Linked DNA regions of Flocculibacter collagenilyticus. The protein of the gene in region 2 interacts with the protein of the main gene of each other region in a pairwise test. Links are inferred from orthologs where the notes say so. Each region holds a gene or a part of one and is shown on either strand. Other genes may lie near its edges.

Region 1 (3,339 bases), 1.4 Mb from region 2 along the record:
TTATTCAGCTTGAGTAGCTTTGTAACGCATATTGTTGTGGTAAAAATCTTCTGATTTTCCCTCAAACCATGCCGTTTGCTCATTAATTCATCGATTTGTGAATAAATGTTTATACTTACCTTTACATATAAGGCGTAATTGTGCACAATCTGCGCTGCTTTTTATCTTGCTAACAAATGAGGTTATACGATTAATGGCAAAAGAAGATGTCATTGAAATGCAGGGAACCATTTTGGAAACCTTGCCAAATACTATGTTCCGTGTTGAATTAGAAAACGGACATGTCGTTACTGCGCATATTTCAGGTAAAATGCGTAAGAACTATATTCGAATTTTAACGGGTGATAAGGTAACTGTAGAGTTAACACCTTACGATTTATCAAAAGGCCGCATTGTTTTCCGTGCCCGTTAATTAAATCCGTTAATTGTCTATAAATCATTACTAAAACGCCCAGCTAAACTGGGCGTTTTTTGTATCTGAAGGGCTTTATTTACTCCCTACGAAACTAGCTCTTTTTCATCGTCATATTCAAAGCTAATCTCATCTTTATCCACAACAATCTTAACGTTACCACCAGTAGCTAATTTACCGAACAACACTTCATTAGCGAGTGGCTTCTTCAATTTGTCTTGAATCAAGCGAGACATAGGTCTTGCACCCATCGCCTTGTCATATCCTTTATCTGCCAGCCATTGCTTAGCTTCTTCAGTCAGCTCCATAGAGACACCTTTGCTGTCTAGCTGTGCTTGCAGCTCTACAATAAATTTATCTACTACTTGCAATATAATTTCGGTATCAAGGTGATTAAACCAAATAATATTATCTAAGCGGTTTCTAAATTCTGGAGAAAATGTCTTGTTAATTTCATCCATTGCATCATAACTATGGTCTTGCTGCTTAAACCCAATAGACGATTTCGTTGTTTCAAATACACCCGCATTTGTGGTCATCACTAAAATTACGTTTCTAAAATCAGCTTTGCGACCATTATTATCAGTTAACGTACCGTGATCCATTACTTGAAGCAGAATATTAAAGATATCAGTATGTGCTTTTTCAATTTCATCTAACAGCACCACACTATGAGGGTTTTTAATCACGGCATCAGTAAGCAAACCGCCTTGCTCATAGCCTACATAGCCCGGAGGCGCACCAATTAAACGGCTGACCGCATGGCGTTCCATATATTCAGACATATCAAAACGAGTAAGCTCAAGTCCCAGTACCGTCGCTAACTGCTTAGTCACTTCTGTTTTACCTACACCAGTTGGTCCTGCAAACAAAAATGAGCCAATCGGTTTACCTTCACTCCCTAAACCTGAACGAGATAGTCTAATTGCCGATGTAAGCACCTCAATCGCAGGGTCTTGACCAAATACTACTAACTTAAGGTTACGGTCCATGTTTTTGAGAACGTCTTTGTCAGAGGCTGACACGGACTTCTCAGGTATACGAGCAATTTTAGAAATGATTTGCTCAATATCACTTACGTTAATTGTTTTCTTCCGGCGGCTTTGCGGCATTAAACGCTGGCTTGCACCAGCCTCATCAATTACATCAATGGCCTTATCGGGTAAATGACGCTCGTTGATATATTTAGCAGAAAGTTCAGCGGCTGCTCGCATCGCTTTATTGGTATAACGAATATTATGGTGGCTTTCGTACTTCTCTTTCAACCCTAATAAAATTTTTGTAGTGTCATCCACAGATGGCTCAACTACATCAATTTTTTGGAATCGGCGCACCAAAGCATGATCTTTTTCAAAAATCGTTTTAAATTCTTGATAAGTTGTCGAACCAATACAGCGTAATCGTCCACTTGATAATAGCGGTTTAATCAAATTTGAGGCGTCCATAACACCACCCGACGCTGCACCTGCTCCAATGATGGTATGAATTTCATCAATAAACATGATCGCATCATCTTCTTGTTCTAGTTCTTTTAATAAAGATTTAAAACGTTTCTCAAAGTCGCCGCGGTATTTTGTTCCTGCTAACAATGCGCCCATATCTAGCGAATATATGGTTGCGTTCGCAATGACGTCTGGCACGTCGCCATTAATTATTTTAAAAGCCAACCCCTCAGCAATAGCAGTTTTACCTACACCTGCCTCACCAACCAGCAGTGGATTGTTTTTCTTCCTTCTACATAATACTTGTACAGTGCGCTCTACTTCTTTATCTCTGCCCACTAGCGGGTCAATAAAACCAAGCTCTGCTTGTTCATTTAAATTCGTTGTAAACCCTTTTAACGTGGCTGACTCTTCTGCTTGTTGATCGACGGTTTGGCTTTGATCAACCGAGTCTTGGTTTTCATTGAATTCTATTTTCGATATACCGTGTGAAATAAAATTAACAACGTCCAATCGTGTAATATCTAGCTTTTTCAACAGATACACTGCATGTGCTTCTTGTTCGCTAAAAATCGCGACAAGCACGTTAGCACCGTTAACTTCTGACTGTCCCGACGATTGCACATGAAACACAGCGCGCTGTAGTACACGCTGAAATCCAAGTGTTGGCTGTGTTTCTCTATCCGCGTCATCATTAGGAATGACTGGCGTGGTATCTTTAATATATGCCGTTACTTCTTCACGCAACTGCTCTAGGTCAGCTCCACAAGATGAGAGTGCAGTAGATGCACTAGGATTATCAATTAATGCGAGTAACAAGTGCTCTACAGTCATAAACTCATGACGAAGCTCTCTGGCATTACGAAACGCTGAATTAAGTGTGACTTCTAAATCTTTGTTTAACATCGCAGACTCCTAACTTAGACCTTTTATAAGAGCCAAACATTCTTTTTACGCTTGCTCCATCGAACATAGCAAAGGATGTTGGTGGTCTCGAGAATATTTATTTACTTGCGCAACTTTAGTTTCAGCAATATCAGATGAGAAAACACCACATACTGCTTTTCCTTCATAATGAATCGTCAACATGATCTGATTGGCCTTCTCAAAATCCATATTAAAAAAACGCGTTAATACTTCGACTACAAAGTCCATTGGTGTGTAGTCATCATTATTTAATATTACTTTATACATTGGAGGCGGTTTAAGTTCTTGCTTTACCGACTCAATCGTACTTTCTTTTGTAGCCAAAATTTAATATTTCCTGCTTTATTAAAATATAGACCTAGCTATACGAAATTAACAATTTCTATATATACATTAAAGACACATAAAATTACTACCTCCAAAGGAAAAAAGCTTGACTCTCTGCCTAATTTATCTACAGTTAAAAAAGTAAGGTTAATATTTTTAATTTAGTGTGATAACATCATGTTAACATCGAAAGTAAGTTAACATTTTTTACATGTGTAGAAGGAAGTTGGT
Region 2 (3,630 bases):
AGAATATTAAAGCAGGATGCTAATTCTTGATATTTTAAAGTGCCTAAGCGGTCTGGGCCGTTGAAAATGATATAACTGCAATCATATTGATCATCGAGTCTAATTTCATGCTCACTATCGCTTAGAAAAATACCTGCTTGCTCAAGATGTTCAACCAAAGTTGCTTTTCTTAATATGAGCAGGTAGTCACGATCAGCTGCGGAAGCTAAAACAAAACGTAAATTCATAAATACCCATTCTTAATGTACATGGCTAAGCTAGCATGGCTTTAATTAATGCGGCTATTAGCAAGACGAACACTAAGATGTAGAATATTTTTGAGTACTTAGCTTGTTCTTCAGCCTCTAACGGTTTGCCGAATCGTTGGGTGAGGATCACCATGAGTGCAACACCACCAAAGATCAATCCCAATAATATTAATGCATTCATTGTGCGCTCCTTACGCTAATTCCCACTGATTGACTTCATCGTATAAGTTTTCCATTTCATCAAGTAACTCAAAAATTTCAGGCTCAACGGCTTCTATACTTGCGCCTTGTTTCATTTGAGTTTCAATGGCTTCTGTTAGCTGTTTTAACCTTGGGACTCCGCTATAACAACATGCGCCATGTAGTTTATGAACATGTGTGATGGTCGCCACTTGATCGCTTTCATCTAAGGCCGATTGGATGGCTTGCTTTGACTCGGGAATACTATCTACCAACATTTTAAGCATTTCAAAAGCTAAATCTGGCTTGCCGCCGGCACGCTGTAGCGCAAGCTCCCAGTCAACAGAGTGACTTTCAGGAAATTCAACTTCTGTTTGAATATATTCTTCTTTAGTAGTAGGTGAAGCTAAACTCTGATGGCCATACTCTATGATGGCTTGACGCAACATTTCATCATCAATTGGCTTAGTAAGATAACCGTTAAACCCAGCTTCGAGCATTTTTTCTTTTTCGCCCGCTAAAGCATGTGCGGTAACTGCAATAATTGGCGTTTCTTCATTGAGTGATGCTTCTTTGATTTTCTGACATGCAGTAATACCGTCCATGATTGGCATTTGTATGTCCATAAAAACGATGTCGTAAGAGGTGGTTTTACACTTCTCTACGGCTTCTGCACCATTATGTGCAATTTCTACCTCAGTCACTAAGTCATACAATAGGGTAGTGATGAGCTTTAAATTGGCTTCGTTATCATCTACAGCCAGTACTTTTAATGGTGATTGTTGAGTTGGTTCGTGCACCACTAATGCAGGTTCAGAATCTTCTAAGTAAGGTGTAGCCAGTAGATTACATAACTTACGATGGTTGATTGGCTTACTTAAACATCCAGCAGCGCCAGAGCCGATAAATGCTTCTCGCATATTTGGAGAAACGGTATTCACGACTAAGTAAAGGTGGTCACAATGATTCAATACATCGTTGATGAGTGCTTTAATGTCACTGATCACGTTGGGGGATACTTCATGGCCCAATATAGCAATGTCGTAATGTATACTATCATTCACACGTTGGCTAAGTGCTGCTTCGTTTTCACAAAGCATGACATTTAATCCCCAAGACTGGAGTAGCTCGTTAGTTGCAGTACGAGTATGCTCGTCTTTTTCATAATACAATACAGATTTATTTAATAAGGCTTCGAGAGGAAGCGGGACCGAAGTGGAAAGTGAGTTTTGCTCAACATCAATGGTAAACCAAAACATTGAACCTTGCTCAAGTCGACTACTAAAACCGATGTCGCCACCCATAGCTTGTGCCAGTTTTTGCGAAATAATGAGACCTAATCCAGTTCCACCGTAGCGACGAGTAATGCTGGAGTCTGCCTGACCAAAAGCGGCAAATAACGAAGCTTGATGATCTTCGCTAATACCAATGCCTGTATCGGAAACGGCGAGCTTCAGTGTGGCTTTATCACCTTGTGTTTGAACAATTTCAATGTCGACAGATACAGAGCCTTTATTTGTAAACTTAACGGCATTACCCACTAAATTAACTAAAATTTGTTTCAAGCGGGTTGGATCGCCAATTAAATCATCAGGTGTATTAGGTGACACACGTAAGGAGAGTTCTAATGACTTTTCATGAGCACTCGGTGCCATCAAACTCATTACTTCATTAACCGTATCGCGTAACGTAAAAGGAATGTTTTCAAGTGCCATTCGACCAGCTTCTAGCTTAGAAAAGTCAAGAATATCATTGATGATCGACAATAAACTGTTAGCAGAGTTTTCGATGGTTTCTAAATAATCCTTCTGATTAATATTCAGCGGCGTTTTAAGTAATTGGCGGGTAAAGCCGATAACGCCATTTAGTGGTGTTCGTAGCTCGTGACTCATATTGGCTAAAAATTCAGACTTAACTCGGTTGGCGTCTTGTGCGCGTCGCTTAGCTAAATCTAACTCTACGTTTTGAATTTCAATGTGTTCGAGCGTTTCGCGCAGATCGCTAGTGGCTTTGTCGACGTTATTTTGCATTTCTTCGCGGTAATCACTTAACGACTTTGCCATTGCATTAATCCCGCTTTTTAATAAGTCTAACTCGCCAATTAGTTGGCCACTTACACGGGTGTCTAACTTTCCTTCACGAATATGATCAATCGCATTTACCATAGAAGTAATCGGTTGGTTAACTTTTCGTACTAATCGTAAGGTAAAAAAGGTACTTAAAATAATGCCTAAAATAACAATACTGAAACTGGTTATAGCGGCTGCTTGCTGCTCTAAAATGGCTTTGTCTTTGTTAATTTGAAGCACTAGATAGCCAATGACAGGCTCTTCTTGATTAAGTTGTAACGGCCCGCGATTACTGCCTATTCCTTGAATAGGGGTGCGAAATATTAGGTAATTATCCTGATAATCTATCGTGGTATTTTCGGGGATAGACTCGCCTGGCTTTAAACGTAATTGATTAAACTCGCGATGGTAATTTGAGGTTACATAAAGTTGATGATCAACCTTAAAAATAGCAATGCTTTTTACTAATGGGGAGTGTTTTAACTGCGTTAAGCTGATTAATCGTTTTAGTTCGCTGCGGCGATTTCCAGCAAGGCCAGACTCACTTGCTATGGCAAGTGGTTCAACAATGTTAGTACCTTGTTCTTCAAGAAAATACGTTAGCTCGGTAAAGCGATTTAAGGTAAAGTAAGCGCCTAATACCAAACCAATAATAGTGGTTGGTACTAACGTTAACAAAATCACCCAATCGCGTAAGCCAATTTTGGTCATAAAAGTGCTATTTTCCCTTTTTTCTGCATGAATAGCGCTAATTATTTATTATTATAGGTTGCCATTCAGAAGGCTTGAGTTATATAAACTTGCCCTGCCAGCCTTTTTTGAAGTGTGGCTATAATGACATAGTTGTTACATTTTTCCTAATGGGTGATGTTGCGTTTTTTATCTTACTTAAAGCGTAACTTATTTTACGTTTATCTAACCTAAGAAGCATAGTAAACAATGGCACAATTTTTTAAGCCTCAAAAAGCAAAAAGCAGAAAGAATCATGTTCTTACCTTATCCATCACAGGCACTGATCATGAAGGCGCTGGTATCGCAAAAGTAGACAACAAAGTGTGCTTTGTAACAGGCGCGCTAAAAGGTGAATCAGTTCAAGCTAAAATTACCCACGAACAAAGTAAACTGATTCATGC

The links.
Region 1: the proteins of barA (region 2) and clpA interact in binary tests that used the Escherichia coli proteins (3 or more experiments, as listed by UniProt). The link is inferred for Flocculibacter collagenilyticus from one-to-one orthologs.

The regions. Positions count from the first base shown.
Region 1 is NZ_CP059888.1:2,126,324-2,129,662, forward strand. Bases 130-3,135 are described here. They hold clpA (ATP-dependent Clp protease ATP-binding subunit ClpA), read right to left. Parts: upstream 2,761-3,135; coding sequence 499-2,760; downstream 130-498. Other genes in these bases: infA (translation initiation factor IF-1), read left to right, coding at 194-412; clpS (ATP-dependent Clp protease adapter ClpS), read right to left, coding at 2,806-3,105. UniProt on the Escherichia coli protein: ATP-dependent specificity component of the ClpAP protease. It directs the protease to specific substrates. It has unfoldase activity. The primary function of the ClpA-ClpP complex appears to be the degradation of unfolded or abnormal proteins.
Region 2 is NZ_CP059888.1:766,617-770,246, forward strand. The notes cover bases 240-3,536. They hold barA (two-component sensor histidine kinase BarA), read right to left. Parts: upstream 3,209-3,536; coding sequence 440-3,208; downstream 240-439. Other genes in these bases: HUU81_RS03305 (hypothetical protein), read right to left, coding at 253-429; rlmD (23S rRNA (uracil(1939)-C(5))-methyltransferase RlmD), read left to right, coding at 3,437-3,536. Also shown: HUU81_RS03300 (GNAT family N-acetyltransferase), read right to left, coding at 1-227; more of rlmD, read left to right, coding at 3,537-3,630. UniProt on the Escherichia coli protein: Member of the two-component regulatory system UvrY/BarA involved in the regulation of carbon metabolism via the CsrA/CsrB regulatory system. Phosphorylates UvrY, probably via a four-step phosphorelay.